DNA from 4 places in the Cedecea sp. genome. Region 1 is predicted to be linked to each of the others. Evidence: predicted binding sites of a transcription regulator. Region 1 holds the regulator's gene; each other region holds the start of a gene.
What was found. Region 1 encodes PurR, which represses purine synthesis genes. Its sites were predicted from a motif close to CANGCAAACGTTTGCNTG; they were not measured.

Region 1 (7,980 bases):
GGTTGTGGCGTCTTTTACCCAAAGCATGCCTATGCAGCCTGCGGCAAACATGGCAAGACCAATCAGCAGAACGGGTTTACGCCCGAAGCGATCGGAAAGCGGCCCCCACATTAGCTGGGCAAAAGCGAAGCCTGCCAGAAACAGGCTCAGGCTGGCGCTAACCGCTGACGCATTTGTCCCCAGGTCTTGCTGAATGGCGGCAAAGGCAGGCAGGTACATGTCGGTGGCGAGGAAGCCCAACACGCTCAGCCCCGCAAGCCAGATAAGAAATCCCTTTGATGGTTGCATATTTCACTCTTGATTTTTGATAGCAGGTTAACGGGGCAGGAGTCTACGGAGTGCAAAACCGCTTGTGAAACGCTAATATTTGCACATTGCATTCAAATTTTTTGCAGGCAAAAACATGTGGTCTGAATATTCTCTGGAAGTTGTGGATGCCGTGGCCCGCAATGGAAGCTTCAGCGGTGCCGCCCAGGAGCTACACCGCGTGCCTTCTGCCATAAGCTATACGGTACGCCAGCTCGAAGAGTGGTTAGCTGTGCCGCTCTTCGAACGGCGGCACCGTGATGTTGAACTCACCGCAGCCGGGGCTTTTTTTTTGAAGGAGGGTCGCTCTGTTATCAAAAAAATGATGGCTACCCGACAGCAATGCCAGCAGATAGCAAACGGCTGGCGCGGGCACCTGTCCATTGCGGTAGACAATATTGTGAAGCCAGAGCGTACCCGCCAGCTGGTGCTGGATTTTTATCGCCACTTTCCGGATATCGAGCTACGGGTATTTCAGGAGGTCTTCAACGGCGTGTGGGACGCACTGGCTGACGGACGAGTAGAGGCGGCGATAGGGGCGACGCAGGCTATCCCCGTGGGAGGACGTTATGCGTTTCGGGATATGGGGGCGCTTAGCTGGCGCTGTGTCGTTTCGACCGATCATCCGCTCGCGCAACATGAGGGTGTTATTCCGGACGATATGCTCAGGGCCTGGCCATCTTTGGTTCTGGAGGATACATCGCGTTCGCTGCCCAAGCGTATCACCTGGCTTCTTGATAACCAGCGCCGCGTGGTGGTGCCGGACTGGGCTTCAGGGGCGGACTGCCTTAGCGCAGGCCTGTGCATTGGCATGGTGCCTACGCACATCGCTAAGCCGTGGCTGGACGGCGGAGAGTGGCAGGAGCTGACGCTGGAAAATCCGTTCCCGGATGCAGCTTGCTGCCTGACGTGGAGGCAGGATGACGCATCGCCTGCGTTAAGCTGGCTGCTGGAATACCTGGGGGACAGTGAGACGATGAATCAGGAGTGGCTTCAGGAGCCAGGCAACACATTCCCGGCTCCTGACAAGACTTAGCGGCGGTAATCGCGGAACGGGCCGTCGGCTACCGAGCGGCGTTCGATGAGGCGCGGATGGACTTCAATCGTCTGCGACTCTTCACGTTTGTTGATTATACGGTCGAGCAGCATATTAAAGGCCGTTTCGCCCAGACGTTCTTTTGGCTGGTGGATAGTGGTCAACGCCGGAGAGAAATAGCGGGCGTTGCGCACATTATCATAGCCGATGATAGAGATATCCTGCGGCACGCGCAGCCCCATCTCATCCGCTGCGCAGATCGCGCCCATCGCCATGATATCGCCACCGCAGAATACCGCTGTAGGGCGATGTGGCTGGTTGAGTAATTGCTGCATGGCCCGGTAGCCGGACTCTGGCTCGAAGTCGCCCTGAACTACCCAATTATCCGGTACTTTAATATTGGCTTCATCAAGCGCCTTCAGGAAGCCTGCATGGCGACCGCCGCCGGTATTACGTTCCAGCTGACCCGGGATCGCACCGATGTCGCGATGGCCGCGTTCAATCAGGTAACGGCCTGCGAGATAACCGCCGTGAAAAGCATTGTCGACAACGGAGTCGGTAAAGTCGGCGCGGGCTTCGCCCCAGTCCATCACCACCATGGGAATATGACGGTACTCTTCCAGCGTAGAGAGCAGGCTTTCCGGGTACTCGGAGCACATCACCAGCAAGCCATCAACGCGCTTTTGCGCCATCATCGACAGGTAGGCGCGCTGTTTCTCAAAGTTGTTGTGCGCATTGCCAAGGATCAAGGTGTAGCCTTTCGCGAAACAGCTGTTCTCGACCGATTCGATAATTTCAGCAAAATAGGGGGCTTCGCTTGAGGTAGCAAGCAGACCGATGGATTTGGTGTGGTTGACCTTCAGGCTGCGTGCAACGGCACTCGGTGAGTAGTGCAGCTCTTTAATTGCTGCCCAGACGGCGTTGCGCGTCTCTTCCGCCACAAAACGGGTCTTGTTAATGACATGTGACACAGTGGTAGTGGAAACGTTTGCGCGCTTCGCTACGTCCTTAATTGTTGCCATTAGATGTCACTCCAGACCATATCGTAAACTCCTGATAACTCATATGTTAAACGTTTGCCTTCGCTAACTCCTGGGGCAACACGTTGGTTGCAGGCCTGTCGGGAATGCGACATACAGCGGGAGGAGGGCGTTGCCGGGCGATACGCGGTAAATTAGCGAAGGATTTTGGCTTATCCCGGGGCAAAGTGGAAGAGGGAAAACCGAGATCTGTGCAAAACCAGCAGGATTTTTCTCGCCAATTGTGGGAAAATCATCCTGCTTACACTTTGTAGGGAAATAAAAGGAGCTTACGATGAGTACCGATCTGAAGTTTTCCATGGTGACCACGGTTATCGTACTGGGCCTGATTGTTGCCGGTGCGCTGACCGCCGTACTGCACTGATTTAATAAGGGCCGCTAATAGCGGCCCTTAGGCCGTAGACAAAGAGGGAAAAGTATGGCTTTTCCCTCTTTGTGGTTATCAGTCGAAAATCAATGAATTGATTTTCCCCGTTTATTTCCAAAAAACCTCAGGTAATCCTTCCATTCTCTGATGAAAAGCGGCTGCAAATCAGCCCGCCAGGTTTTGCGCAACAAATGTCCAGTTAACCAGCGCCCAGAAGTGGTCCAGATATGTCGGGCGCGCATTACGGTAATCAATATAGTAAGCGTGTTCCCAGACATCTACGGTCAGCAGCGGTTTTGCATCGGTAGTGAGCGGGGTTCCGGCGTTTGAGGTGGAAACTATTGCCAGGCTGCCGTCGCTGTTTTTGACAAGCCAGGTCCAGCCGGAACCGAAGTTTTTGATGGCGGCTTCGGTGAACTGTTTTTTAAATGCTTCTACGCTGCCAAAGGCGTTAGTAATGGCTGCCAGCACTTCCCCGGCTGGCTCTCCTCCTGCGTTTGGCGCCAGGCAGTGCCAGTAGAACGTATGGTTCCAGACCTGTGCGGCGTTATTGAAAATCCCACCGTCAGCGTGCTTAACGATCTCCTCCAGCGTCTTCCCTTCAAACGGACTGCCTTTTACAAGGTTATTCAGGTTAGTGACGTAGGTTTGATGGTGTTTACCGTAGTGGTATTCGAGGGTTTCGGCTGAGATGTGCGGTGCCAAAGCGTCTTTTGCATAGGGCAGGGCGGGTAGTTCGAACGACATTGCTTCACTCCTTGTTATTTTGATTCACAATATAACTACATTTTGTGTGGTTATAAGGTTAGCAAATTACGGGAGTGCAAAAAAGCGAAATGAAACAGCCCGTTGTCGGGCTGTTCAGACGGCAGACAAACTACCTGCAATGAATAGATACCAGATGGCGTTTTAAAATAAACAAGGAAAATCAATTTATTGATTTTCGACTGATAACCACAAAGAGGGAAAAACCACGCTTTTTCCCTCTTTGTCAGCAACAATTAACAGCCCGTTGCCGGGCCGTTAACATTTTAATCAGAATAAAACCGCCCGATGGGGCGCAGATAAGATTAGCGAATTGTCTTTGGCGTCATGACCCGGCGGGCACCGACGTAGTGGCGCTGCCAGTAATCCTCGCTCAGGGAGGTTATCTGGATATCACGGCCGCTGCGGGGAGACTGAATAAACTTGCCGTTGCCGACGTAAACGCCAACGTGGTCAGCGGTTCCGCGCCCTTGAGTGCGGAAGAAGACCAGGTCGCCGCTTTCCAGTTCGCTGCGATCAACGGAAGAGGCATCACGCAGGTGATACATTTCGTTGGCGGTGCGTGGAATACGGATGTTCACCAGATCTTTATAAGCGTAATAAATCAGCCCGCTGCAGTCGAAACCGGTGCGTGGAGAGGTGCCACCCCAGCGGTACGGTTTACCAATTTGCCCCATCAGCTTGTTCATGGCGGTTTTTTGCGCCTTCTGTACTCGCACTTTGTGCGCCTGAGCAATAGTCAGATTTTTTTCTGACTTCACCTTCACGCACTGTTTTTTATGCCCTTTACGATGGGTGCATTTTTCAGTGTAGGCGAGAGTGGCTGCGGCTGGCTGTACGGCTAACTTCTGGGAGGATTTTTTACTGCTGTTTTTAGCGAGGGTTTTGCTTTTGCCTGAGACGTTGTGTTTTACAACTTTGGCTTTTGCCGGTGAGGTCTCTTTTTTACCGGACTTCTTTGTGGAGGCTGTGCTGGCCTTCTGTTTTGCCTTTGCTTTCTCTTTACCCTGGTTGCTTTTACTGGTGGTTTTTGCCGGATGGTTTTTTTGTGCAACAGGATGGCGGACGTGCTCGGACGCCTGCGTCAAAGGTGTATAGGGCAAAGCAAATAGCAGAGCACAGAGCGTGATAGAAATTTTATTTATCCGCGCCACTCGTCAATCCCCTGATAAATGAAAGCACGATGCTAACCATCATGCCTGCGTATGATTTTTGCGAAACCCGACGATTCTAATGCATAAAAGCCGATGATGTTAATAGGCAATTACTATTTAACGGTCAAAAGTGGAAGCTATAGCTAAAAAATTAACCATTACCGCGAGTTATCCGCTGTTTTATTGATCGCCAATGGGGCAAATTGCTAATTTTCGCGCGCCATAAAAGTGTTATTCTTAAAGCATGTTTGCATGCCCACGGTGGCGCGGGAAAAACCCTGCTAAAAATGGTGTTTTCTGGCCGGGGTGCAACTGGCTACAATGGCAGGCTATTGCCGTATCAAGGTTTGAGGAAGCAAGACAATGAGCACTATTGAAAAAATTCAACGCCAGATCGCTGAGAACCCCATTCTTCTTTATATGAAAGGTTCCCCGAAGCTGCCGAGCTGCGGCTTCTCCGCTCAGGCCGTTCAGGCGCTATCCGCCTGTGGCGAGCGTTTCGCCTATGTTGATATTCTGCAGAACCCGGACATTCGTGCTGAGCTGCCGAAATACGCTAACTGGCCAACGTTCCCACAGCTGTGGGTTGACGGTGAGCTGGTCGGCGGCTGTGACATCATTATTGAAATGTACCAGCGCGGCGAACTGCAATCTCTTATCAAAGAGACCGCAGAGAAGCATAAATCTCAGGAGCAGGGCGCAGAGTAATCTCGCCGGCCATAAAAAAAGCGACCCTCGGGTCGCTTTTTTTATGCTTCGGATTCCGGCTCGTCGGCTAAGGGCAGAGGCCACCCGCCGAGGCGCTTCCAGCGATTGACGATTTCGCAAAATAGCAGGGCGGTCTGCTCTGTGTCATATAAAGCAGAGTGGGCCTGTGAGCTGTCAAACTTCTGCCCGGCCGCGATGCAGGCTTTTGCCAGAACGGTTTGCCCCAGCACCAGGCCACTCAGTGCGGCGGTATCAAATGTGACGAACGGGTGGAACGGGTTACGTTTTAACGACGCCCGCTCAGCGGCAGCCATCATAAAGCTGTGATCGAAAGTCGCATTATGCGCGACCATAATGGCGCGGCTACAGCCGCTATCTTTGATGCCTTTACGCACGGTTTTGAAAATGGCATGCAGGGCATCATATTCGCTGACTGCACCACGCAGTGGGTTATGCGGGTCAATACCGTTGAAAGCCAGGGCCTCAGGCTGAAGGTTTGCACCTTCGAACGGTTCGACATGGAAGTGCAGCGTTTCGTCGGGGGATAACCAGCCGTCTTCATCCATCTTGAGCGTAACGGCGGCGATTTCCAGTAACGCATCAGTTTTAGCGTTAAAACCTGCGGTTTCAACATCGATAACTACCGGATAAAAACCACGAAAACGGTCGCACAGGCCATGCAATTGCGTGTTGTCTGACATCTGATTCTCTTAATACGGGGAAAATGCAGCGCGCATTATGGCAAATTTCGGGGAGTGTTGCAGTAAGGGGGCGCAAAATGCGCTCCCTGTTTGACGCTAATCTACTGAATATCAGTGACCCAGGCCTTTGCCCGCGTGCTTCTCTTCGATCAGTTCGATTTTGTAACCGTCCGGATCTTCAACGAAGGCGATAACGGTCGTACCGCCTTTTACCGGGCCGGCTTCACGCGTCACGTTGCCGCCGTTGTTGCGAATACGCTCGCAGGCTTCTGCCGCATTATCCACGCTGAGGGCAATATGGCCATAAGCGGTGCCCAGGTCGTAGCTGTCTACGCCCCAGTTGTAGGTCAGTTCGATAACCGCCGTGTCGCTTTCATCGCCATAGCCGACAAACGCAAGAGAATATTTGTACTCTGGGTTTTCGCTGGTGCGCAGCAGTTTCATGCCCAGCACTTTGGTGTAGAAGTCGATGGAGCGTTGCAGATCGCCAACGCGAAGCATGGTATGAAGTAGACGCATAAAATCCTCGTCGAATAAGACAGTTATTTCTGGAGTCGTTGAGTATAGCGGCGTTTACGCGCCGCTATCAATGAAAGGGACTGCGGAGTTACAGGCTTGGGTAGTCGGTATAACCTTCCGCGCCGCCGCCGTAGAAGGATTCAGGGCGCTGCGGGTTCAGCTCGGCATTTTTATGCAGACGAGCGACCAGGTCAGGGTTCGCGATGAACGAACGGCCAAAAGCTACCGCGTCAATCAGGCCTTTGCCGATCAGATCTTCCGCTTTCTCCGGGGTATATGCCCCTGCGCCAACGATAACGCCGCTGAAACGCTCGCGAACTTTTTCACGGAATGCTTCGGTGTACGGTTCGCCACCGGCCCAGTCCGGTTCGGACATGTGCAGATAGGCAATGCCGCGTTTACCCAGCTCTTCAATCAGGTAAAGCGCGTCAGACTCTTCGTTCGGGCCGTTGTCCACGTTCTGGAAGGAACCAACGGGAGACACGCGGATCCCGATGCGATCGGCGCCCCATTCTTTGATCCCGGCGTCAACCACTTCCAGCACCAGCCGAGCGCGGTTTTCACGGCTGCCGCCGTATTCGTCGGTACGGTGGTTTGAAGACGGTGACAGGAACTGGTGCAGCAGGTAGCCGTGCGCTGAGTGCAGTTCAACCAGGTCAAAACCGGCGTCGCGAGCGTTACCAATCGCCTGACGGAAGTCATCTACGATGCCTGGAATTTCGCTGAGTTCTAGCGCGCGAGGCATGGAGGTATCTTCACGAACGGCATGACCGTTTTCGTCACGCAGCGAGGTACGCGTTCCGGCGCTCAGCGCGGAAGGCGCGACCGGAGCCTGCTGGTCTGGCTGAAGCGTAAAGTGAGAGATACGTCCGGTGTGCCAAAGCTGAACCGCCATATGGCCTTTTTCTGCGTGCACGCCTGCGGTGATCTTTTTCCACGCGGCAATTTGCTCTTCGCTATGCAGGCCCGGCGCCCCGGCATACCCTTTGGCCTGGGCAGAAATCTGCGTTGCTTCACTGATGATAAGACCGGCGCTTGCACGCTGGCGGTAGTACTCCCCCATCAGTGGCGTCGGGATATCACCCGGCTCGATACTACGCAGGCGCGTCAGCGGAGCCATAAAGATGCGGTTTGGTACGGTAATCGCGCCCACTTTGAGTGGCGTAAACAGTTTATCTGCTGACATGGTTTTTCCTCGAGTAGACCGGTCGTCTAGTACTTCAGTAAATAAAAAACCTGTCAGGCGACAGGTTCTGCCAATAGGGTTCGTACATGTGTTAATGCGCTTTCAAGCGGCAATGCGCTGCGTGAAATCTTTGCCTGCAGGCTGGCACCCAGCCAGAGGGCATAAAGCACCATGGCCTGGTCGAAAGCCTCGCCTTCA
Region 2 (7,980 bases), on a different contig from region 1:
CGTTATCTTCTTTACGCAGGCCCATGCCGGTGCCGACGCCAAATAGCTTGTCGTCTTTAATGGACGGGCCGCCGAACTGGTAATCTTTGCCGACAGGCTGTTTCAGGAAGCCTTCGCTGGCGGCCACTTCATCCTGGAATGCGGCGTCAATACGCCCGGCGGCCAGGTCGGCGTAAATCGAGTCCTGCCCCTGATAGGAAACAATCTCGATGCCTTTTGGCGCCCAGTGCTCATTGCCGTAAGTTTCCTGCGTTGTGCCCTGCAGCACGCCGACGCGCTTGCCTTTCAGCGACTCAATCGTTGGCTGGATCGGAGAACCTTTGGCTACCACCAGGCGAGAGTCAGCCGCATACAGCTTGTCGGTGAACGCGATTTCCTGCTGACGCTTCTCGGTGATGGACAGAGAAGACATGATGGCGTCGATCTTCTTCGCCTTCAGAGATGGGATCAGCGCATCTAATGGGTTTTCAACAAAAGTACATGGGGTGTTAATGCGCTTACAGAGTTCTTTAGCCAGGTCGATATCGAAACCGACCAGCTCACCCTGAGCATTTTTGGATTCAAATGGCGCATAGGTTGGGTCCGTGCCAATCCGTAAATTTTTCGGAATAGCAGCGAATGCTGTGGTCACGCTGGAAAATGCCAGCACCAGAGAAAGAGACAAAACCAGCTTTTTCATAATTATCCTCAATAGACTGTCCGTTACTTAAGGCTCACACCCACTACGTGAACAGGGAAAACTTACGCAACGCGTTGCGAACACAACGTCTTCGCACCATAAAGGTGCAGCCGGAACGTGACTGCACCACTGCATAGTTATCCTGCCCGGTTAAGAATATATTCAGAACCGGGCTACAGACTAAGGGATAAACTTATTCGCCGTAAACATTAAAGTCGAAGTACTTCTTCGCTAATTTGTCGTAAGTACCGTCTTTACGCATTTCGCCCAGCGCTTTGTCGAACGCGGCCTTCAGCTCAGTATCATCTTTGCGCAGACCGATACCGGTGCCGTCACCGAAATACTTCTTGTCCTTCACTGAAGGCCCGGCGAAGGCAAAGTCTTTACCGGCAGGCTGTTTCAGGAAACCTTCGCTACCGGCAACCTCATCCTGAAATGCAGCGTCCAGACGCCCCGCGGCAAGATCGGAGTAGATCAAGTCCTGGTTGGCATAGGCCACCACATCCACACCTTTAGGGCGCCATTCGGCGTTGCCATAGGTTTCCTGAATAGAGCCCTGCAGCACCCCAACGTGTTTGCCTTTCAGTGACTCAAGGGTCGGCTGAATTGGGGAGCCTTTCGTCGCAATCAGGCGAGAATCGGCCGCGTACAGCTTGTCGGAGAAGAGGATCTCCTGCTGACGTTTTTCGGTGATCGACAGAGACGAGATAATGGCGTCGATTTTCTTCGCTTTCAGCGACGGGATCAGGGAGTCAAAGTCACTGCCCACCCACGTACATTTGGCCTGAATGCGCTTGCAAAGTTCATTGCCAAGGTCGATATCAAACCCGACAAAATCCCCTTTCGCATCTTTCGAGGAGAATGGGGCGTAGGTCGCGTCGGTCCCAATACGGACGTTTTGCGGAATCGCTGCGAACACGCTGGCTGCGCTGGACAGGCCGAGCAGTAAAGACAGTGCAAGAACCGACTTCTTCATACGATACCCTCAAGTTTGGCTTTCTTATTTGTGATGTCTTGTTGTGTGGTAATACATTGGCAAACGGAGAGTTGCAGTTCTCATGCCACTTTTCCCTGCGTGGAAAAAAGTCGCTGATTTATGTTAATAAAACGTTGCAACTTCGCGCTAGTTTGAAAGATAGCAGTTCTGGGAAGCGGGAATAGAGGGGAAAGGGGTTTTCGCGGATTAAATCTTCTAAAAGCGATCGGCGTTGCAGAATTGCCCCATTATGAGGCAATTAATTTGTGATGCACCGCGCCAGGGCATGACCTATGCCCCGCCCCAGCGGACGAACAGGTCTTCAGGCAGCTCAAGGTCAAACTGATCCAATACCCTGTTCACCGTCTGGTCGACAATATCCTGCAGCGTTTGCGGGCGATGATAAAACGCGGGCACCGGCGGCATGATCACCGCACCCAGTTCGGATGCCTGGGTCAACAGGCGCAGGTGACCCAGGTGCAGCGGCGTTTCGCGAATACAAAGCACCAGCGGGCGGCGCTCTTTCAGCACCACGTCCGCCGCGCGGGTCAACAGGCCGTCCGTATAGCTGTGTACGATGCCCGACAGCGTTTTAATCGAGCACGGCAGCACCGCCATGCCCATTGTCTTAAACGAACCGGAGGAGATGCTGGCGGCGATATCACGCGAGTCATGAACAACATCCGCCAGCGCCTGAACATCGCGCAGCGAGTAATCGGTTTCCAGCGCCAGGGTCTGGCGTGCCGCGTTGCTCATCACCAGATGGCTTTCTACCTCCGGCAACTGCTGCAGGATTTGCAGTAAACGCACCCCGTAAATGGCGCCGCTGGCTCCGGAAATACCGACGATCAGTCGTTTCATTGAATTTGCCCATAAAGAATATCTGGGCTGACTTTGCCGCAAGATGAGGTGGGATGCAAGGCTCCCCGCGGGCGGGGAAGCGTAGAACATGCCTCTCCCCTTTCCAGGAGAGAGGCGGGGGAAATCAGCCTTCGTTGTGCATCTCTAAATTTTCCACTTCGTTCTGACGCGCCAGCGCTTTGGAGTCGTCGTTACGCAGGGACTCGAGATACTGCAGGTACTTGTGGTCAACGTCTTTCGTCACGTAGATACCGTTGAAGACCGAACACTCAAACTGGGTGATATCCGGATTTTCCACGCGGACCGCTTCGATAAGGTCGTCCAGATCCTGGAAAATCAGGCCATCGGCGCCGATGATTTGGCGAATTTCATCCACTTCACGCCCGTGAGCAATCAGCTCGTTAGCGCTTGGCATGTCGATGCCATAAACGTTCGGGAAGCGGATTTCCGGCGCGGCGGAGGCCAGGTAAACCTTTTTGGCTCCGGCTTCACGCGCCATCTCGATAATCTGCTCAGATGTGGTACCGCGCACGATGGAGTCGTCCACCAAAAGCACGTTTTTATCACGGAACTCGGCGCGGTTGGCGTTCAGCTTACGGCGCACGGACTTACGGCGCAGCTGCTGGCCCGGCATGATAAACGTGCGGCCAACGTAGCGGTTTTTCACAAACCCCTGGCGATAAGGTTTATCCAGAATGTGGGCAATTTCCAGCGCAATGTCGCAGGAGGTTTCAGGAATGGGAATGACCACGTCGATATCCAGGTCTTCCCATTCGCGGGCAATCTTCTCGCCAAGCTTTTTACCCATCTCAACGCGCGCGCTATAGACGGAGATCTTGTCGATAAACGAGTCCGGGCGCGCAAAGTAAACATATTCGAACAGGCACGGGTTGCTGACCGGGTTATCGGCGCACTGGCGGGTGAACAGTTGGCCTTTTTCGGTGATGTACACCGCTTCTCCCGGCGCGATATCGCGCAGGAACTCAAAGCCCAGGGTGTCAAGCGCCACGCTCTCGGAGGCCACCATGTATTCGGTGCGGCCATCGCCCAGGTCACGCTTGCCGATAACCAGCGGACGAATGCCGTTCGGGTCGCGGAAGGCCACCATACCGTGGCCGATAATCATCGCCACACAGGCGTAAGCGCCGCGGATTTGGCGGTTAGTGGCGGCGATAGCGGCAAAAATATTGTCTGCTTCCAGCGGATAATGGCGGAAGTTATCCAGCTCGCTGGCAAAGATATTGAGCAGGATTTCAGAGTCAGAAGTGGTGTTAATGTGGCGACGTTTTTCTTCAAACAGCTTTTTACGCAGCTCGTGGGCATTGGTCAGGTTACCGTTATGCGCCAGAGTAATTCCGTAAGGAGAGTTGACGTAGAAAGGCTGAGCTTCAGAAGCGCTGGAACTGCCGGCGGTCGGGTAACGCACGTGGCCGATACCCATATTCCCCTGCAGACGCTGCATGTGGCGGGCTTCAAACACATCGCTCACCAGGCCATTCGCTTTACGCAGACGGAAGCAATTTAAAGCGTCGATGGTGACGATGCCTGCGGCATCCTGGCCACGGTGCTGAAGCACCGTTAACGCATCATAAATCGACTGGTTTACCGGCATGAAACCGGCGATACCGACAATACCGCACATGTTGTCTTTTCCTCATTAAGCCACACCCCCCGCTACGATTAGCGGGGCAAGAAACTTGACGAGCTTTGCAGATAGTCAAAGAACCATCTGATGATGAAACTGAATTGCGGGATAAGCTGCGACTTTTGCCAGTCATCGCTTTTTGAAAAACCGGTAAAAGTATCCAGGAAGAACAGAATGGCAGAGACGATCAGTACGCCACGCAAGGCGCCAAAACAGATCCCCAACACCCTGTCTGTACCCGACAGGCCGGTTTTTTGCACCAGCGCGCTAATCACATAATTGACTATCGCACCGACAATCAGCGTCGCGATAAACAGCACCGCGATAGCTATCCCATTACGTACCAGTTCGTCTTCAAAGCCAGTGAACCAGACTGACAGATAAGTGTAGTAATGACTGGCGACAAAGAAAGCACATCCCCAGGTCACAAGCGATAACGCTTCCTTCACAAACCCACGTATTACGCTTACCAGACAAGAAAAACCGATAACCGCAATGATGGCGTAATCTATCCAGACCATGAAAAAATCTCGTGACAAATTGCCCTGACGTCCAGTTCGGGGCGAATTCTAACAGAAAAAGAAAACGTTTGCGTAGGGATTTCCTTCCCGCGCGTAAATAAATAATGGCGTTGAAAAAAGCATCAACGCCATTAAAAAAGTGCCAGTTTTCCCCTCACCTTTTAGAGGCGAAGTGACGGTATGGCGTTGTTTTCCCCTCACCCTAACCCTCTCCCCAGAGGGGCGAGGGAACCGCTCGGTGTAATGGCTTTTCCCCTCCCCCTTCCAGGGAGAGGGCCGGGGTGAGGGTCACAAACCGCTACCGTGGCGAGTAGTTCATCACCACGCCCTTCAGGCCAGAAAGCGAACTCAGCTCGCCAAGCGAAGACTTCAGCTTATCTTTCGAGGCATCCGGCCCAACCAGAATACGGGTGATTTTCCCCTGCACAGGCGTTGTCGGTGAGGTATAAACCTTGAATCCGGCACCGCGCAGTTTACCAACAATTTCATTCACTTTGTCCGCATTTTTCAATGCGCCAAGCTGCACCACGTACGCTTGCCCGGTCGGTGCTTTGTCGGCTGGTTTTTCCGTCTTCGTCGGCTGCTCAGAGGCCATGGCAAGTTGCTGCCCGGTCTGATCATCAGAAGCTGGCTTAGGCTGTGGCTTTTCCACCGGCTTCGGTTTTGGTTTTTCCTGCACCGGCTGTGGCTTAGGCTGTTCGCGTGCCACAGGCACTTCATCAACGCCCGCAGAGCCTTCGTTCGGGATGGTCCTGTTATTCAGACCCGGTGGCGCAGCAGCCCCGGCCCTCACCTCTTCTGCCGCCCCTTCAGGCGGCTGAGACGGCAGCGCCTGGGTAGCCGCAGGCAGCATATCCGGCTCATCGCTGTCCCCTGGCTTGGGCACCAAAGGAATAGCTGCGAATTCATCCTGATAATGCTTTTTCTGCCCGTCCAGCAGACCCGGCAGCACAATGACCCCCAGCGCCACCAGAATAATGGTTCCGACTAATCGGTTTTGAAACTTACTCGCCACCTGCTCTCCCCGCGTCCAGTACTTCCATTACATGGGCCACCGTGTGGAACGAACCGCACACCAGCACGGTATCTTCAGCCGTCGCTTCAGCCATTGCTGCATGCCATGCGTCAGCCACCGTTGCAAATGTTCTGCCGTTGCCAAGATGCGCGATGAGTTGTTCTGCGCTTGCACCTCGTGGCCCCTCCAGCGGAGCACAATACCAGCTATCGACCTGAGGCGACAAACAGGCAAGCGTCCCGGCGATGTCTTTATCGTGCAGCATACCGATAACCGCGTGTACCCGCCCCTGCCCGGGTAACGCCGTCAGGCGTCCGGCAAGGTAAGCTGCCGCATGCGGATTATGGGCAACGTCCAGAATAACGCGTGGCGACTCAGAAACAATCTGAAAGCGTCCTGGCAGCGTGGCATGCTCAATGCCATAACGTATCGCGTTTTCACTGATGTTCAGTTTACTTGCCCGCATAGCGGCCAGCGCCGTTGCAGCATTTGGCTGCGGTACCCGCGGCAGCGGAAGTTGGCCCAGCGCGCCGTGAGCGTCACGGAACGTCCAGCCGGTTGCGCCCACCTCATAATCCCAGTCCACGCCGCGGCGCAGTAGCTGCGCCCCTTTTTCCTGTGCTACATCGGCAATCGTGTATGGCATATCCGGCTCGCCCACTACCGCCGGGTGATCTCTACGGAAGACACCGGCTTTTTCGCGACCGATGCTCTCACGATCCGGGCCAAGCCAGTCGGTGTGGTCGAGCGCGATACTGGTGACAACGGCCACATCAGAGTCCACGATGTTAGTGGCATCAAGGCGACCGCCAAGACCCACCTCAAGAATAACCACATCTACCGCCTGCTGCTTAAACAATAGCAATGCGGACAGCGTTCCGTATTCAAAATAGGTTAAGGAAATATCACCACGGGCAGCCTCTATCTCTGCAAAGGAGGCGGTATGCAGGTCCTCCGGTAACTCTTCACCCTGAATGCGTACGCGCTCGGTGTAGCGCACCAGATGCGGCGAGCTATAAACCCCTACCCGGTATCCGTCCGCCATCAGCGTGGTTTCTAGCGTACGGCAGGTGGTGCCTTTGCCGTTGGTTCCGGCAACCGTGAACACCGTTGGCGCAGGTTTCAACACGTCCAGTTTAGCCGCAACTTTGCTGATGCGCTCAAGGCCCATATCGATGGTGGTGGAGTGAAGGTTTTCGAGATAGTAAAGCCACGTGGCCAGAGGCGACGTGGCTTGAGGGATAAGATCTTTTTCCATGATGCCCACTTAACATGCACATAAAGAAAAAGGGCAGAGCCTGCTGGCCTGCCCTTAGTGACGAATCAGGCCTCTTGACCCTGTTCCGGCGCTGGCGGAACCACAATCGGCTCGCGCGGCGCTTCCGGGTTTGGCGCCGGCAGATTCATAAACTTCGCCAGCACGCTCGCCAGCTTCAGGCGCAGCTCCGGGCGACGGACGATCATATCAATCGCGCCTTTTTCGATCAGGAATTCACTGCGCTGGAAGCCCGGCGGCAGTTTTTCACGCACGGTCTGCTCGATAACGCGAGGGCCAGCAAAGCCAATCAGCGCTTTCGGTTCGGCAATGTTCAGGTCGCCCAGCATCGCAAAGCTTGCCGACACGCCGCCCATGGTTGGGTCAGTCAGCACGGAAATGTACGGCAGACCACGCTCCTGCATTTTTGCCAGTGCGGCGCTGGTTTTCGCCATTTGCATCAGCGACATCAGCGCTTCCTGCATACGGGCACCGCCGGAAGCGGAGAAGCACACCATCGGGCAGTTGTCTTCCAGCGCCTGCTCAACGGCACGAACAAAACGCGCGCCGACCACAGAACCCATTGAGCCGCCCATAAAGGAGAACTCAAAGGCCGCCGCAACAACAGGCATACCGTGCAGGGTACCTTTCATTACTACCAGCGCGTCTTTCTCACCGGTCTCTTTTTGTGCCGTTGCAAGGCGATCTTTGTACTTTTTGGAATCACGGAACTTCAGCAAATCTTTTGGCTCAAGCTCACTGCCCAATTCCACCAGTGAGCCTTCGTCTAACAGGCTATGCAGGCGATCGCGGGCCGCCATACGCATGTGGTGGTCGCACTTAGGGCAAACGCCAAGATTGCGTTCCAGCTCGGCGCGGTACAGGACCTGGCCGCAGCTATCGCACTTGGTCCACACCCCTTCAGGGATGCTCGCCTTACGGGTGGGAGTAATATTGCTCTTATTGAGAATTCGTTCAATCCAGCTCATTGATGACCTTTCTGCTTGAACCTGGTCGATGCCAGTTTT
Region 3 (7,980 bases), on a different contig from region 1:
CCGCGATGGTGCGCCAGGCCTTCAAGGTCAACGCCCGTTGGTTGTGAGCGGATAAGGATGGTTTTGCCGCAGCCGGTGTTGCCGCTGACGATAATCATCGGCCACTGCGAACGGGTGTCGATTACCTGCATGGCATGCTGGCGCAGGGCTTTGTAGCCGCCGGTGACCAGCGGGTACTCGAGGCCATTTTCCCGCAGCCACTGTTGCACGATGTGGCTACGCATCCCGCCCCGGGCGCAGCATAAATAGCCTTCAGGCTGCCGGCGGCAGCTCTCCAGCCAGCGTTCGACCCGGCTGGCTTTTCGCTCGCCGCTGACCAGCCGGTGCCCCAGTTCGACGGCGGCCTGTTGGCCCTGCTGTTTATAGCATGTCCCGACCTGCGCGCGTTCCTCGTCCAGCATCAGCGGTAAGTTATGGGCCGCGGGCATTGAACCCTGAGCGAACTCTACCGGGGCGCGAACGTCAATTAGCGGAATGTCGTTGAGCAGCAGGCGGTCGTAATCCTGCGCGTTAGGGCGTTTTTCCATGGCATAACCTTAGTCTGAAGCGGCGTAACGTGGGGGATTGTGCGCTTCTGGTCGGGCAAAGGAAAGGGAAAGGGGGAAATTGGTCTGACCCTCTAAAAACAAAAGGAGGGTCAGACGCGACGCGGTTTTACTTCACCAGCTTGCTCTGCGCCCAGGCAATACCGCTGGCGTATTCCACCGGCAGCAGGGGAACCAGGGCTTCCAGCGAGGCGCCCAGGCGGCCGGTGTCGCTGTCGTTCAGGTTGAGGTGACCGACTTTGCGGCCCGGACGAACTTCTTTGTCGTACCAGTGCAGGTGTACCAGCGGCAGCTTCAGCCAGGCATAGTTCAGGTCGGTGCCGATCAGGTTCACCATCACCGACGGCGCATTCACCACAGGCTGTGGCAGCGGCAAATCCACAATGGCGCGCAGGTGCAGCTCGAACTGGCTGATGGAGGCGCCGTTTTGCGTCCAGTGGCCGCTGTTGTGCACGCGCGGAGCCAGCTCGTTGATCAGCAGGCCGGCTGGGGTGACGAAGCACTCCATTGCCATCACGCCGACGTAGCCCAGCTCGTGCATGATGGCGGTGAGCATGGTTTCGGCCTGGCGCTGCTGTTCGGCATTGGCCTGCGGGAAGGCAACGCTGGTGCGCAGAATGCCGTCCTGATGCAGGTTGTGGGTCAGCGGATAGAACACCGTGCTGCCGTCATGGCCGCGTGCGCCCACCAGAGAAACTTCGCCGGAGAAATTAATGCCCTGCTCGACGATACATTCGCCGTAGCACTCTTCCGGCAGCTGGTCGGTTTCATCGGCACGTAAGCGCCACTGGCCCCGGCCGTCATACCCGCCGACACGGCGCTTCACAATCGCCAGAGAGCCGAGCTGGCTGAACACGTCCTGCCATTCGTGGCTACCGGAGAGCAATTGCCACGGCGCGGTGGCCAGGTCGAGCTTATCGAACAGCTGCTTTTGCGTCAGGCGGTCGGCGATGATCGGGAAGATATCGCGGTTAACGAAGGCGTTGTGACGCGCCAGTTCGCGGGTGAGCGCGGTTTCCGGCCAGCGCTCAATCTCGGCGGTGATCACGCTTTGAGCGAACGGCACGGCTTCCGGCTCGGCGTCCAGCCCGACAGGGTAAACGGCGATGCCCAGCGGCTCACCGGCCTGGCGGAGCATGCGCCCCAGTTGGCCGTTACCTAATACACAGACACGCTTCATGCTTCGCTCCGTGGGTCCGGATTATCGAGCACTTCGTCGGTCTGGGTCTGACGCCAGGTCGCCAGGCGCTGGCTCAGGTCTGCGTCATGCAGGGCCAGGATCTGCGCGGCCAGCAGGGCGGCGTTGGCTGCCCCGGCTTTACCGATGGCCAGCGTGCCGACCGGAATGCCGCGCGGCATCTGGACGATAGAATAAAGGCTGTCCACGCCGCTGAGGGCGGCGCTTTGGACCGGCACACCCAGCACCGGGACCAGGGTTTTTGCAGCCAGCATACCCGGCAGGTGCGCAGCGCCACCGGCTCCGGCAATGATCACCTGGTAGCCATTGGCTTCGGCCTGCTCGGCGAAGCTGAACAGTTTATCCGGCGTGCGGTGGGCGGAGACGACTTCGACATGGTGAGGGACATTCAGGGCGGTAAGGATTTCAGCGGCGAACTGCATGGTGGCCCAGTCACTTTTGGAACCCATAACAATGGCGATACGCGCCGGGGTGTGCTCAGAAGACATGCGTCTCAAAACTCCTGTGGGTGTGCAGACATCATCGGGCGTCGGGCGCCCGCTCAGAAGGGCTCAGAGAATAGCACGAACTTCGGGCAAGGAAAACGGTTGCGTGGTTAGCAAATCGGCAAAAAAGCGGGCTTTATTATTAGAAAGGAAAGTGGATCAGCTCGACGTTTTCCGCCGTCACTTTGATCATCGAGCCTTCTTCATGCCATGCGCCTAATACGCAACGGAAAGCGGGTTGCCCGTTGGCGGTAAGCTCATGGATTGCCGGGCGGTGAGTGTGCCCGTGAATCAGCCATTGAACATTGTGGCGGGTGAGGGTATCGACCACGGCCTGGGGATTAACATCCATGATGGCCATAGACTTGCTGCTGTTGGCGGCCTTACTGCCGGCGCGCATCCGGGCGGCAATGCGTTTACGTATAAACAGAGGGAAGGCAAGAAACAGCGCCTGAAGCCACGGCTGGTGAACCTTACGGCGAAACGCCTGATAGCCTTCGTCGTCGGTACACAGCGTGTCGCCGTGCATGATAAGCACTTTGCGGCCATACAGGTCGAGCAGCTTTTCTTCCGGCAGCAGCGTCATGCCGCTGGCTTTGGCAAAGCGTTTGCCGAGCAGGAAGTCGCGGTTGCCGTGAATGAAGTAGCAGGGCACGCCTGAATCAACCAACGCTTTGATCGCGGTGGCGATTTGCTGGTGCAGCGGTTCCGGGGCGTCATCGCCAATCCACGCTTCGAACAGGTCCCCGAGGATGTAAAGCGCATCCGCCTGGCGGGCTTCACCGGCCAAAAAACGCAGAAAACCGGCGGTGATCGCCGGTTCTTCTGAGCAGAGGTGTAAATCTGCAATAAACAGCGTCGACATTATTCGCTTACGGTTACGCTTTCGATAATAACGTCTTCTTTCGGTACATCCTGGTGCATACCGCTGCGGCCGGTGGAAACGCCTTTGATTTTCTCAACCACGTCCATTCCTTCAACCACTTCTGCGAACACGCAGTAGCCCCAACCCTGCAGGCTTTCGCCGCTGAAGTTCAGGAAGTCGTTGTCGGCCACGTTGATGAAGAACTGTGCGGTGGCAGAGTGCGGAGCCTGGGTACGCGCCATTGCCAGCGTACCACGGGTGTTTTTCAGGCCGTTATTCGCTTCGTTCTGAATGGTGTCTTTGGTCGCTTTCTGCTTCATACCCGGTTCGAAACCGCCGCCCTGGATCATAAAGCCGTTGATCACACGGTGGAAAATGGTGTTGTTGTAGAAGCCTTCGCGGCAGTAGTCCAGGAAGTTTTTAACGGTAACAGGCGCTTTATCATCAAAAGTTTTGATGACGATGTCGCCGTGATTAGTGTGAAAAGTAACCATGCTTGCATCCTATGAGTGTCAGAGAGTACGGCGGCAAACGGTGCCATCGTACCAGCACGCTGTTATAGCATAACGCTACATCATAGTCAGTAATGCAAAGCAGACTGCCGTCGGGGAAAATTATCGGGTAAGATACCTGGGAGTATTCTTCCACACGCTTACATGGAATCCCCTGATGTTAAAAATATTTAATACCCTGACTCGCCAAAAAGAGGAATTCAAACCTATTCATGCCGGAAAGGTAGGCATGTACGTGTGTGGTATCACCGTTTACGATCTCTGTCACATCGGCCACGGCCGTACTTTTGTTGCGTTTGACGTGGTGGCGCGCTACCTGCGTTCCCTCGGCTATGAGCTGAACTACGTGCGTAACATCACCGATATCGACGATAAAATCATTAAGCGCGCCCAGGAAAATGGCGAAGATTTTGTGGCGCTGGTCGACCGCATGGTCGTGGAAATGCACAAAGATTTCGACGCGCTGAACATTTCCCGCCCGAACAGCGAGCCGCGTGCGACCCAACATATCCCGGAAATCATCGAAATTGTTGAACAGCTTCTGGCCCGCGATCACGCCTATGTGGCGGAAAACGGCGACGTGATGTTCTCGGTGCTGACCGACCCGAATTACGGCCTGCTGTCTCGCCAGGATCTGGATCAGCTCCAGGCCGGGGCGCGCGTTGACGTGGTTGACGTGAAGCGCAACCCGATGGACTTCGTGCTGTGGAAAATGTCCAAGCCGGGCGAGCCTGCATGGACTTCTCCGTGGGGCGAAGGCCGCCCGGGCTGGCACATCGAATGTTCCGCCATGAACTGCAAAGAGCTGGGCAACCACTTTGACATTCACGGCGGCGGCTCCGACCTGATGTTCCCGCACCACGAGAACGAAATCGCGCAGTCTACCTGTGCCCACGACGGCGAGTACGTCAACACCTGGATGCACTCCGGGATGGTGATGGTTGACCGCGAGAAGATGTCCAAATCGCTGGGCAACTTCTTTACCGTGCGTGACGTGCTGAAATATTACGATGCGGAAACCGTGCGTTACTTCCTGATGTCCGGCCACTACCGCAGCCAGCTCAACTACAGCGAAGAGAATCTGAAACAGGCTCGCTCGGCGCTGGAGCGTCTTTACACCGCGCTACGCGGGACCGACAGCAGCGTTGCTCCTGCTGGCGGCGAAGCCTTTGAAGCCCGCTTCCGCGAAGCGATGGACGACGACTTCAACACCCCGGAAGCCTACTCCGTGCTGTTTGATATGGCCCGTGAAGTGAACCGCCTGAAAGCGGAAGATCCTGCGGCGGCCAACGGACTGGCGGCGGCGCTGCGTAAGCTCTCCGCAATTCTGGGCCTGCTGGAGCAGGATCCGGAGCAGTTCCTGCAGGGCGGCGCGCAGGCGGACGACGGCGAAGTGGCGGAGATCGAAGCGCTGATCAAGCAGCGTAACGATGCACGTCAGTCGAAAGACTGGGCGCTGGCGGACCAGGCGCGTGACCGTCTGAACGAGATGGGCATTGTGCTGGAAGACGGCGCGGCCGGCACGACCTGGCGTCGTAAGTAAGTTTATTTTAGATGTGAGAAAGCGGCTCAATGAGCCGCTTTTGTTGATAACAAAGAGGGAAAAAGCGTGGTTTTTCCCTCTTTGTGGTTATCAGCCGAAAATCAATCAATTGATTTTCCTTATTTACTGAAATTAAATCCTATGACAATCATTCTGTTGTCTGGGATCTCTCGACACGATGAAGCGGCTCAATGAGCCGCTTTTTTTATGGCTGGCCGCTGTAGCGCGGCCTTATTTGCAGGTGCTTTATTCAGGTGCTGAAGTGCGAATCAGGTAATCAAACGCGCTCAGGGAAGCTTTAGCGCCTTCGCCGGTGGCGATGATTATCTGTTTGTAAGGCACGGTGGTGCAGTCGCCCGCGGCGAATACGCCTTTGACGGTGGTTTCGCATTTCGCGTCGATGATGATTTCACCCATGCGGTTGCGCTCCACGCTGCCTTCCAGCCAGGTGGTGTTCGGCAGCAGGCCGATTTGCACGAAGATGCCGGCCAGGGCAACGTCATGCACGCTTTCGGTCACGCGGTCTTTGTACTGCAGGCCGGTCACTTTGCTGCCGTCGCCTTTCACTTCCAGCGTCTGGGCGTTCAGTACGATGTCGACGTTTTTCAGGCTGCGAACTTTGTTCTGCAGCACCTGGTCGGCTTTCATTTCTGGGGCAAATTCCAGCAGGGTAACGTGCTCGACGATGCCTGCCAGGTCAATGGCCGCTTCCACGCCGGAGTTCCCGCCGCCGATCACCGCCACGCGCTTGCCTTTAAACAGCGGGCCGTCGCAGTGCGGGCAGTAGGTCACGCCTTTGGTACGGTACTGATCTTCGCCCGGCACGTTCATGTTGCGCCATTTGGCGCCGGTGGCCACGATAATACTGCGCGCTTTCAGGGTTGCGCCGGATGCGGTTTGAATCTGATGCAGGCCGCCTTCGGTTTTCGCCGGGATCAGCTTGCTGGCGCTTTGGGTGTCGATCACGTCCACGTCGTAGTCGTCCACGTGGGCTTTCAGCGCGCCCGCCAGCTTCTGGCCTTCGGTTTTTGGCACGGAAATGTAGTTTTCGATATCCACGGTATCCAGCACCTGGCCGCCGAAGCGTTCGCCCATCAGACCGGTACGGATGCCTTTACGCGCCGCATACACCGCCGCCGCCGCGCCCGCAGGGCCGCTGCCGACGATCAGCACGTCATAAGCTTCGCGCTGGTTCAGCGCTTGTGCCGCGCGTTTTTCTGCGCCGGTGTCAATTTTGCCCACGATTTCAGCCAGCGTCATGCGGCCCTGGCCAAACTCTTTGCCGTTAAGATATACGGCAGGCACGCCCATCACGTTGCGTGCCTGAATTTCATTCTGGTAAACGCCGCCGTCGATAGCGGTGTGGGTGATGCGCGGGTTCAGCACGCTCATCAGGTTCAGCGCCTGCACAACGTCCGGGCAGTTGTGGCAGGAGAGGGAATAATAGGTTTCAAAGTGGAAGTCACCGTCGATCTCACGGATTTGCGCCAGCAGATCCTGAGACTCTTTGGACGGGTGACCGCCGACCTGGAGCAAGGCCAGCACCAGGGAAGTGAATTCGTGACCCAGCGGGGAGCCGGCAAAGCGCGGGCCCTGGTTTGAGCCTGGGTTGGTGATTAAAAACGACGGCTTGCGCACCGGCAGGTCGTTATTAATGGTGAAAGAAACTTTGTCAGATAACTCAGCTATTTCTGCCAGCAGTTCTTTTACTTCAGATGATTTCGCGCCGTCGTCCAGCGTGGCAATCAACTCAACAGGTTTGGTTAGTCTCTCAAGATAGGCTTTGAGCTGGGTTTTCATTGTTGTGTCGAGCATGGTCAGTCTCCCTGGTGGCGAGAAAAAACGGCTACCAAAAGGAGTAGCCGTAAAATAAAAGAGGGTAACGCGGGTAAAACTTAGATTTTGCCGACCAGGTCCAGAGATGGAGCCACAGTCGCTTCGCCTTCTTTCCATTTAGCCGGGCAAACTTCGCCTGGGTGAGAAGCGACGTACTGAGCCGCTTTCACTTTGCGCAGCAGGTCAGAAGCGTCACGGCCGATACCTTCGGCGGTCACTTCGATTGCCTGGATGATGCCCTGTGGGTCAACAACGAAGGTGGCGCGGTCTGCCAGACCTTCGTCTTCACGCATGTTTTCGAAGTTACGGGTAAGCAGCCCGGTTGGGTCGCCGATCATCGCGTATTTGATTTTAGCGATGGTTTCAGAGCTGCCGTGCCACGCTTTGTGGGTGAAGTGGGTGTCGGTAGAAACGGAATACACGTCTACGCCCAGCTTCTGCAGTTCTTCGTAATGGTCAGCCACGTCGCCCAGTTCGGTCGGGCAAACGAAAGTAAAGTCAGCCGGGTAGAAGAAGAAAACGCTCCAGCGGCCTTCGGTATCTTTTTCCGTGACTTCAACGAATTCGCCGTTTTTAAAAGCCTGATTTTTGAATGGTTTGATTTTGGTATTAATTAAAGACATCTAAACTTCCTCCGTTTTGCGATGAGAGAAAGGTAACGAATTTTAGCCCGGGGCTCTAATGGGTAGGTTTTATTGAATCAAGAGGTAATACCTAACAGCGTTTTCTGCGGGCATAAAAAAGGCCACCCGTTGCGAGGGTGGCCGGTGTTGCGCGTTACAATTCCACTTTAAAAAATTATAACAGCAGCGAAATTACAGCATCTAAGCGCCAAAAAGGTCAATTCCCCGGTCCGTTGTAGTAGCGATGGTTGTAATAGTTAGAAGCTATTAAAGGCCGTTAGTCCTAAATTTGAGGGGAAATTCTGAAAAGTCGATGCCGTGCGCAAAGTAGTGTCAGGAGAATTGCAGCAATATGACGGCAAGGTTAAATTAC
Region 4 (7,980 bases), on a different contig from region 1:
ATAGAGACGGGCGGTTTTCTCGTTAAAGTTACCGGTTCCGATGTGCGCATAACGCACGATCTCTTCACCTTCCATACGCGAGATAAGGAACAGCTTGGCGTGGATTTTCAGACCCGGTGCCGAGAAGATAACGTGTACCCCGGCGGCGGTCAGGCGTTTGGCCCAGTGAATGTTGGCCTCTTCGTCGAAGCGTGCCTGTAGCTCAACCACCACGGTGACTTTTTTGCCGTTGTGGGCGGCATGGATCATCGAATCAATAATGCGTGAGTCTTTCGCCACGCGGTAGATATTGATTTTGATCGCCAGCACGCTGGGATCGAACGAAGCCTGACGCAACAGTTCCAGTACGTGTTCGAAGGTATGATACGGGTAGTAAAGCAGTACGTCGCGCTCGCGAATGGCATCGAAGCCGTTACGGAACTTATCGAACCAGATATGGCGAAGGCGCGGCAGCGGCTTGTTCACCAGGTTGGCTTTGCCAACGTTCGGGAAGCCGATGAAGTCTTTAAAGTTGTGGTAACGGCCACCGGGGATAATCGAGTCGTAATTGGATATGGTCAGCTTGTCGCGCAGCATTTCCACCATCGCATCCGGCATATCGCGCTGATAAACGAAGCGCACCGGCTCGGCGGTCAGACGCTGTTTCAGGCTGGAGGACATCAGTTCCAGCAGGCTGGATTCCATTTCGGTGACCAGATCGTACTCGGCGTCACGCGTCATCTTCATCGAGTAGGCGTTGAGCGCGTCGTAATCGAAGAACCCTTTGAAGATATCGTCCAGGCAGTAACGCAGGATGTTATCCAGCAGGATCATTGGCTTGCGGCGGCGCGGTGCTTCCGGCGGCAGGTTAACGAAACGCGGCACCTTGTCCGATGGGATTTCCAGCAGCGCATAGCGGATGGTATCCCCGCGGATAATTTCGACCGCCAGATAGGTGTAATCGTCCTTCAGAAATTGCACCAGGTCGGTGTCGCGGTTAATCAGGATCGGCGTGATGTGTGGGCGAAGCTGGTGTTTAAAGTAGCTGCGCAGCCAGCTTTGCTGATTTTCGGAGAGCTGACGCTCGTTAATCAGGAAGATTTGATTGCGCGCCATCTCCAGCAGCAAATCATTGTACAGGCCGTCGAACTCCTGATCGGCCTTCAGCACCCGGGCCTGAATCTTGTTCAGCAGGTGGCGCTGGTTGGAGGGGGAACCCTGTTCTTCACTGATTAAAATACGCCGCTTCAGTTCCGCGAAGCGTACTTTATAGAATTCATCGAGGTTATTGGAATAGATGCCGAGAAAACGCATCCTTTCAATCAACGGGTTGAGCTTGTCCGCCGCTTCCTGCAGAACGCGTTCGTTAAAAGACAACCAGCTCAGTTCTTTTTCGATATACAGCTTATCCTGACCCATTAGTCCTCACACTCCGTTTTCGTGGACGTGGCAATGCCGTCACCGTCACGTCAGTTATTATGGCGAGCTTTAGCGGAGAATGTCCAACTATGCAGATGAAACTCTCTCATCTGACCATGACAACTTTATGAGAGACAGACAAAAATGTAGAAGCGCTTTCAATCTGGTTAAAAACTCAAGTGAGAGCAAAACTTGCAGAAGGCATAAAAAAATAAACCTGGAAAATCAATTCATTGATTTTCAGCAGATAAACACAAAGAGGGAAAAACCACGTTTTTTCCCTCTTTGTTCAGAACTTAAAAGGGCCGAAGCCCTTTTTATCTCATATTACTCTGCAGCGTGGCCCTGCGGGGGCAGCTGCACGTCATCAAGCCAGGCGGCGTTGTGGCGCATTTTTAAACGACCATCGATGAACCAGCTCACGACCAGCGGGTAAATCGCGTGTTCCTGATGCTGAACGCGGGCGGTGATTTCGTCCTCGTCATCCCCTTCAAACACCGGCACTTTGGCCTGCAGAATAACCGGGCCGCCGTCCAGCTCGTCGGTGACAAAATGCACGGAGGTACCGTGCTCTTCGTCGCCGTTCTCCAGCACCTGGCGATGCGTATGGAGGCCGGGGTATTTCGGCAGCAGGGAAGGGTGAATGTTGAGTAAACGACCGCTGTAGCGGGCCACAAAAACCGGGCTGAGAATACGCATGTAGCCCGCCAGCACCACAACGTCCGGCGCCCAGGCATCGATCTCCTGCATCAACTGGCGGTCGAAGGCCTCACGGCTGGCAAATTCGCTTGCCGCCAGAGCATGGGCGGGGATCCCGGCTTCGCGGGCTCGCTCAAGGCCGAACGCGTCGGCCTTATTGCTGAACACCGCGCTGATGGTGCCGTTAATCTTTTTTTGCTGGCAGGCATCAATGATTGCCTGCAGATTGCTTCCGTTGCCGGAAATCAGCACCACAATGTGTTTCATTACTCGATAACCACGCGCTCTTCGGAATCAGATGCCTTGATGATACCGATTTTCCACGCCTTTTCACCTTTGGCCTGCATTAGCTCAACGGCTTTATCCGCCTCTGCTGCCGGCAGGGCAATGACCATGCCCACGCCGCAGTTAAAGGTGCGGTACATTTCGTGGCGGCTGATGTTGCCGGCCTGCTGCAGCCAGTTGAATACCGCCGGCCACTGCCAGGAAGATTCGGTGATAACGGCCTGAGTATTGTCCGGCAGAACGCGCGGAATGTTTTCCCAGAAGCCGCCGCCAGTCAGGTGGGCGATGGCGTGAACGTCCACGCTTTCAATCAGCGCAAGGATGTTTTTCACGTAAATGCGGGTCGGTTCGAGCAGGTGATCCGCCAGCGGTTTACCTTCAAGAATCGTGGTCAGCGGGTCGGTGCCGCTCACTTCCAGCACTTTGCGCACCAGCGAATAGCCGTTGGAGTGCGGGCCGCTTGAACCCAGCGCAATCAGCACGTCGCCGTCGGCTACTTTGGAGCCGTCAATGATTTCAGATTTCTCAACCACGCCAACGCAGAACCCGGCCACATCGTAATCTTCACCGTGGTACATGCCCGGCATTTCAGCGGTTTCGCCGCCAACCAGCGAGCAGCCTGACTGCAGGCAGCCTTCGGCGATGCCGGTAATAACGCTTGCTGCGGTATCCACGTCCAGCTTGCCGGTTGCGTAATAGTCGAGGAAGAACAGCGGCTCGGCGCCCTGAACCACCAGGTCGTTCACGCACATGGCTACCAGGTCAATGCCGATAGCGTCGTGACGTTTTAAGTCCATCGCCAGACGCAGCTTGGTGCCCACACCGTCGGTGCCGGAAACCAGAACAGGTTCGCGATATTTTTGAGGCAACGCGCACAGCGCACCGAAACCGCCCAGTCCACCCATTACTTCCGGGCGGCGGGTCTTTTTCACTACGCCTTTAATTCTGTCTACCAGAGCGTTACCAGCATCAATATCTACACCGGCATCTTTATAGCTGAGAGAGGTTTTATCGGTCACTGCTCGTTCCCCACGGGTGGCATAAAATAAAAAACGCGGCAATTCTAACAGTGCAGGCAAACGTTTGCGAGCCTCTTATCATCGGCAAGAAAAGAATTCCTGAGATAGAATCAATCCAGTCTGGTTGATCTCGATCATCCCATTAGCTGTAGCGCAGCGGCAAAAAAGCGGTATAATCCGGCGATTTTTTTTGTGGTAGCCAACTATCTCGGGGGAGAAAGAGTATGAAGATCGTGGAAGTGAAACACCCACTCGTCAAACACAAGCTGGGCCTGATGCGTGAGCAAGACATCAGCACCAAGCGCTTTCGTGAACTCGCCTCTGAAGTGGGCAGCCTGCTGACTTATGAAGCTACTGCGGATCTGGAGACTGAGAAAGTCACCATCGAAGGCTGGAACGGCCCGGTGGAAGTGGACCAGATCAAAGGCAAGAAAATTACCGTTGTGCCTATTCTGCGTGCCGGCCTGGGCATGATGGAAGGCGTTCTGGAAAACGTACCGAGCGCGCGCATTAGCGTGGTGGGCGTTTACCGTGATGAAGAAACGCTGCAGCCGGTGCCATACTTCCAGAAGCTGGTTTCTAATATAGAAGAGCGCATGGCGCTGGTGGTTGACCCAATGCTGGCAACCGGCGGCTCCATGATTGCCACCATCGACCTGCTGAAAAAAGCAGGCTGCACCAGCATTAAGGTGCTGGTACTGGTTGCCGCGCCGGAAGGCATTGCCGCGCTGGAAAAAGTACACCCGGACGTAGAGCTGTTCACCGCCTCTATCGATCAGGGGCTCAACGAGCACGGGTACATTATTCCTGGCCTCGGTGATGCGGGCGATAAGATATTTGGTACTAAATAATAAAATGAGCCGACTTCGAAAGTCGGCTTTTTTTTGATTTCAGCAAACACCGTTCGTTAAAAATAACACGTAGAGGAAAACAACATGACCCGCCGCGCTATTGGGGTAAGTGAACGACCGCCCTTACTGCAAACGATTCCGTTAAGCCTGCAGCATCTGTTTGCCATGTTCGGCGCGACCGTACTGGTACCGATTTTGTTCCACATCAACCCGGCGACGGTGCTGCTGTTCAACGGTATCGGCACGCTGCTCTACCTGTTTATCTGTAAGGGTAAAATCCCGGCTTACCTCGGGTCCAGCTTCGCGTTTATCTCCCCGGTGCTGCTGCTGCTGCCGCTGGGTTACGAAGTGGCGCTCGGCGGTTTTATTATGTGCGGCGTGCTGTTCTGCATCGTGGCGCTGATCGTGAAAAAAGCCGGGACCGGCTGGCTGGACGTGATGTTCCCTCCGGCGGCGATGGGCGCGATTGTGGCGGTTATCGGCCTTGAGCTGGCGGGCGTGGCGGCGAATATGGCTGGCCTGCTGCCGGCGGAAGGGGCTTCACCGGATTCCACCACCATTATTATCTCGCTGGTGACGCTGGCGGTGACGGTGTTTGGCTCGGTGCTGTTCCGCGGTTTTATGGCGATTATCCCGATTCTCATCGGCGTGCTGGCGGGCTATGCGCTCTCCTTCGCTATGGGCGTGGTGGACGTGACGCCAATCCGCGAAGCGCACTGGTTCGCGCTGCCAACTTTTTATACGCCTCGTTTTGAATGGTTTGCTATCTTCACCATTCTTCCTGCCGCACTGGTGGTGATTGCCGAACACGTGGGCCACCTGGTGGTCACCGCTAACATCGTGAAAAAAGACCTGATCCGTGACCCCGGCCTGCACCGCTCGATGTTCGCCAACGGTATCTCTACCGTGTTCTCCGGCTTCTTCGGCTCCACGCCAAACACCACCTACGGTGAAAACATTGGCGTGATGGCTATCACCCGCGTTTATTCGACCTGGGTTATCGGCGGCGCGGCAATTATTGCTATTCTGCTCTCCTGCGTCGGCAAGCTGGCGGCAGCGATTCAAATCATCCCGGTACCGGTGATGGGCGGCGTGTCTCTGCTGCTGTACGGCGTGATCGGCGCATCCGGTATTCGCGTGTTGATCGAGTCCAAAGTGGATTACAACAAAGCGCAAAACCTGATCCTGACCTCCGTTATCCTGATCATCGGCGTGAGCGGTGCGAAGGTGCATATCGGCGCGGCGGAGCTGAAAGGCATGGCGCTGGCAACCATCGTTGGCGTGGGTCTGAGCCTTATTTTCAAACTTATCAGCATACTGCGCCCGGAAGAAGTGGTGCTGGACGCCAAAGAGAACGACGCTCACCACTGATCGTTTAGCCACCGGGCGGATCCTCGCCCGGTTCTATCCTTCCCCAAAACTGTGATAGACTCATCGCGATTTTCTGCCTGTTATGGTTGAGGTACTTCTGAATACGCCGGCACAGCTCTCACTGCCACTCTATCTTCCCGACGATGAAACCTTTGCGAGTTTCTGGCCGGGTGACAACCCTTCTTTATTAGCCGCACTGCAGTCGGTACTCCGTCAGGATCACAGCGGGTATATCTATTTCTGGTCGCGGGAAGGCGGCGGGCGCAGCCATTTGCTGCATGCGGCCTGTGCGGAACTTTCCCAGCGCGGTGAAGCCGTGGGCTACGTGCCGCTGGATAAGCGCACCTGGTTTGTGCCGGAAGTGCTTGATGGAATGGAGCAGCTCTCGCTGGTTTGCATCGACAATATTGAGTGCGTAGCCGGGGATGAACCGTGGGAAATGGCGATTTTCAATCTCTATAACCGCATTCTGGAGTCAGGGAAAACGCGCCTGCTGATCACCGGCGACAGGCCGCCGCGCCAGCTAAATCTGCAGTTACCGGACCTGGCTTCCCGCCTGGACTGGGGGCAAATCTACAAGCTGCAGCCGCTTTCCGATGATGACAAGCTACAGGCGCTCCAGCTGCGTTCCCGGCTGCGGGGGTTTGAACTGCCGGAAGACGTGGGGCGCTTTCTGTTAAAACGCCTCGATCGTGAAATGCGAACCCTGTTCATGACGCTCGATCAGCTCGATCACGCCTCAATCACCGCCCAGCGCAAGCTCACCATTCCGTTCGTCAAAGAAATCCTCAGCCTGTAATTTTCCCCGTCCTGCGACGGGGAACGCTTTATTACACCTTACGTAATCTTTCTGCCGCTGCGTCCAGCGTCGCTTCCTGTTTGGCAAAGCACAGGCGAATCAGCTTGTGCGGGAAGGCATCCGCGCAGAACACCGACAGCGGGATTGCCGCCACGCCCACTTCTTTGGTTAGCCACTGGCAGAAGCTCACGTCATCGAGATCGGAAATGGCGCTGTAGTCCGCCAGCAGGAAATAGGTGCCTTCGCACGGCAGGATTTCGAACCGGCTGTCCGCCAGCGCCTCAACAAAGCGGTCGCGGCGTGCGCGGTAAAATTCCGGCAGTTCACGATAATGCTCCGGCTCGGCGCGCAGCATATCGGCAATCGCAAGCTGCGCCGGGGTATTCACCGCAAACGTCAGGTACTGGTGCACTTTACGCAGCTCCGCGCTGATGGCCGCCGGCGCCACGCAGTAGCCCACCTTCCAGCCTGTCATATGGAACGTTTTGCCGAAAGAGGACACAGAGATAGCGCGCTCGCGCAGCTGCGGGTGAGCCAGCACGCTGGCGTGGCCTTGTTCGTCGAAGCAAATATGCTCGTACACTTCGTCGCTCAGCACATAAACGTCGTGCTGCCCGATGGCCTGCCACAGCGCGGCAAAATCACTTTTGCGCCAGACGGTAGCGGACGGGTTGTGTGGCGTGTTAAGAATGACGAGGCGAGTTTTGTCGCTCAGCAGCGCAGCAAACGCCTGCCAGTCAACGCGAAAGTGAGGCGGCTGGAGCGAAATACGCTTGAGAATACCGCCGGAAAGCGTCACGGCCGGGGCGTAGCTGTCGTAGCTTGGGTCAAAACAAATCACCTCATCGCCCGGACGAACCAGCGCGGTGATGGCGGCATAAAGCGCTTCTGTTGCGCCAGCTGTGACCGTGATATCGGTATTGGCATCCGGCTTGTGGCCGTACAGGGCTTCGGTTTTCTCGGCGATGGCTTCACGCAGAGGCTGGACACCTGTCATCGGGGCATACTGGTTCGCGCCCTGGCTTACGTGAAACGTCAGGCGTTCCTGCAGGAAGCGCGGGCCGTCAAAATCCGGGAAGCCCTGGGAGAGGTTAATCGCGTTGTGCTGCTGCGCCAGAGCGCTCATCTGAGTGAAGATGGTGGTGCCGAGCGCGGGCAGTTTGCTTTCTGGAATCAAAGGGGAGTGGCTCATTATTCTTCGACCTTAACGTGATGCGTGTGTTTCCCTGTGTTGCCGGGACTATAACACGATGTTAAGATTTAGCAATCAAGACGCTTAGACGTCTAAATAATAATGACCTCAGTTGCAAACATAACGCAGCGCTAACGGCTGGAGAGATAATGATTCGCGCCATTGTTACCGATATTGAAGGCACCACCAGCGACATTCGCTTTGTGCACAACATCCTGTTCCCGTATGCCCGCGAACGCCTCGCAGGTTTTGTTCGCGCGCAACAGAATGAAATTGCCCCAATACTCAACGACCTGCGGGCGGAAATTAATGAACCGCAGGCGGATATTGATCGGCTGATTGAGACGTTGTTTAGCTTCATGGATG

Region 2: a site for PurR is predicted at 4,740-4,757, ahead of cvpA (colicin V production protein). Genes of this name have one in related genera too.
Region 3: a site for PurR is predicted at 2,320-2,337, ahead of purE (5-(carboxyamino)imidazole ribonucleotide mutase). Genes of this name have one in related genera too.
Region 4: a site for PurR is predicted at 3,455-3,472, ahead of purM (phosphoribosylformylglycinamidine cyclo-ligase). Genes of this name have one in related genera too.

What each region holds. Positions count from the first base shown of each region.
Region 1 is NZ_DASYBS010000165.1:55,687-63,666, reverse strand. It holds gene punC (purine nucleoside transporter PunC) at 1-288, opposite strand, end outside; gene punR (DNA-binding transcriptional activator PunR) at 404-1,342, shown strand; gene purR (HTH-type transcriptional repressor PurR) at 1,339-2,364, opposite strand; gene VGM55_RS25905 (YnhF family membrane protein) at 2,657-2,746, shown strand; gene sodB (superoxide dismutase [Fe]) at 2,915-3,496, opposite strand; gene VGM55_RS25895 (C40 family peptidase) at 3,820-4,668, opposite strand; gene VGM55_RS25890 (Grx4 family monothiol glutaredoxin) at 5,032-5,376, shown strand; gene rnt (ribonuclease T) at 5,418-6,077, opposite strand; gene gloA (lactoylglutathione lyase) at 6,189-6,596, opposite strand; gene VGM55_RS25875 (alkene reductase) at 6,685-7,782, opposite strand; gene VGM55_RS25870 (TetR/AcrR family transcriptional regulator) at 7,836-7,980, opposite strand, start outside.
Region 2 is NZ_DASYBS010000014.1:60,514-68,493, reverse strand. It holds gene hisJ (histidine ABC transporter substrate-binding protein HisJ) at 1-679, opposite strand, end outside; gene argT (lysine/arginine/ornithine ABC transporter substrate-binding protein ArgT) at 873-1,655, opposite strand; gene VGM55_RS02175 (UbiX family flavin prenyltransferase) at 1,947-2,516, opposite strand; gene purF (amidophosphoribosyltransferase) at 2,641-4,158, opposite strand; gene cvpA (colicin V production protein) at 4,197-4,682, opposite strand; gene dedD (cell division protein DedD) at 4,981-5,697, opposite strand; gene folC (bifunctional tetrahydrofolate synthase/dihydrofolate synthase) at 5,687-6,955, opposite strand; gene accD (acetyl-CoA carboxylase, carboxyltransferase subunit beta) at 7,021-7,941, opposite strand.
Region 3 is NZ_DASYBS010000083.1:101,106-109,085, forward strand. It holds gene mnmH (tRNA 2-selenouridine(34) synthase MnmH) at 1-527, opposite strand, end outside; gene purK (5-(carboxyamino)imidazole ribonucleotide synthase) at 655-1,725, opposite strand; gene purE (5-(carboxyamino)imidazole ribonucleotide mutase) at 1,722-2,231, opposite strand; gene lpxH (UDP-2,3-diacylglucosamine diphosphatase) at 2,371-3,093, opposite strand; gene ppiB (peptidylprolyl isomerase B) at 3,093-3,587, opposite strand; gene cysS (cysteine--tRNA ligase) at 3,763-5,148, shown strand; gene ahpF (alkyl hydroperoxide reductase subunit F) at 5,395-6,963, opposite strand; gene ahpC (alkyl hydroperoxide reductase subunit C) at 7,044-7,607, opposite strand.
Region 4 is NZ_DASYBS010000081.1:1,575-9,554, reverse strand. It holds gene ppk1 (polyphosphate kinase 1) at 1-1,398, opposite strand, end outside; gene purN (phosphoribosylglycinamide formyltransferase) at 1,726-2,364, opposite strand; gene purM (phosphoribosylformylglycinamidine cyclo-ligase) at 2,364-3,401, opposite strand; gene upp (uracil phosphoribosyltransferase) at 3,626-4,252, shown strand; gene uraA (uracil permease) at 4,337-5,623, shown strand; gene VGM55_RS12370 (DnaA inactivator Hda) at 5,721-6,422, shown strand; gene VGM55_RS12365 (pyridoxal phosphate-dependent aminotransferase) at 6,454-7,614, opposite strand; gene mtnC (acireductone synthase) at 7,764-7,980, shown strand, end outside.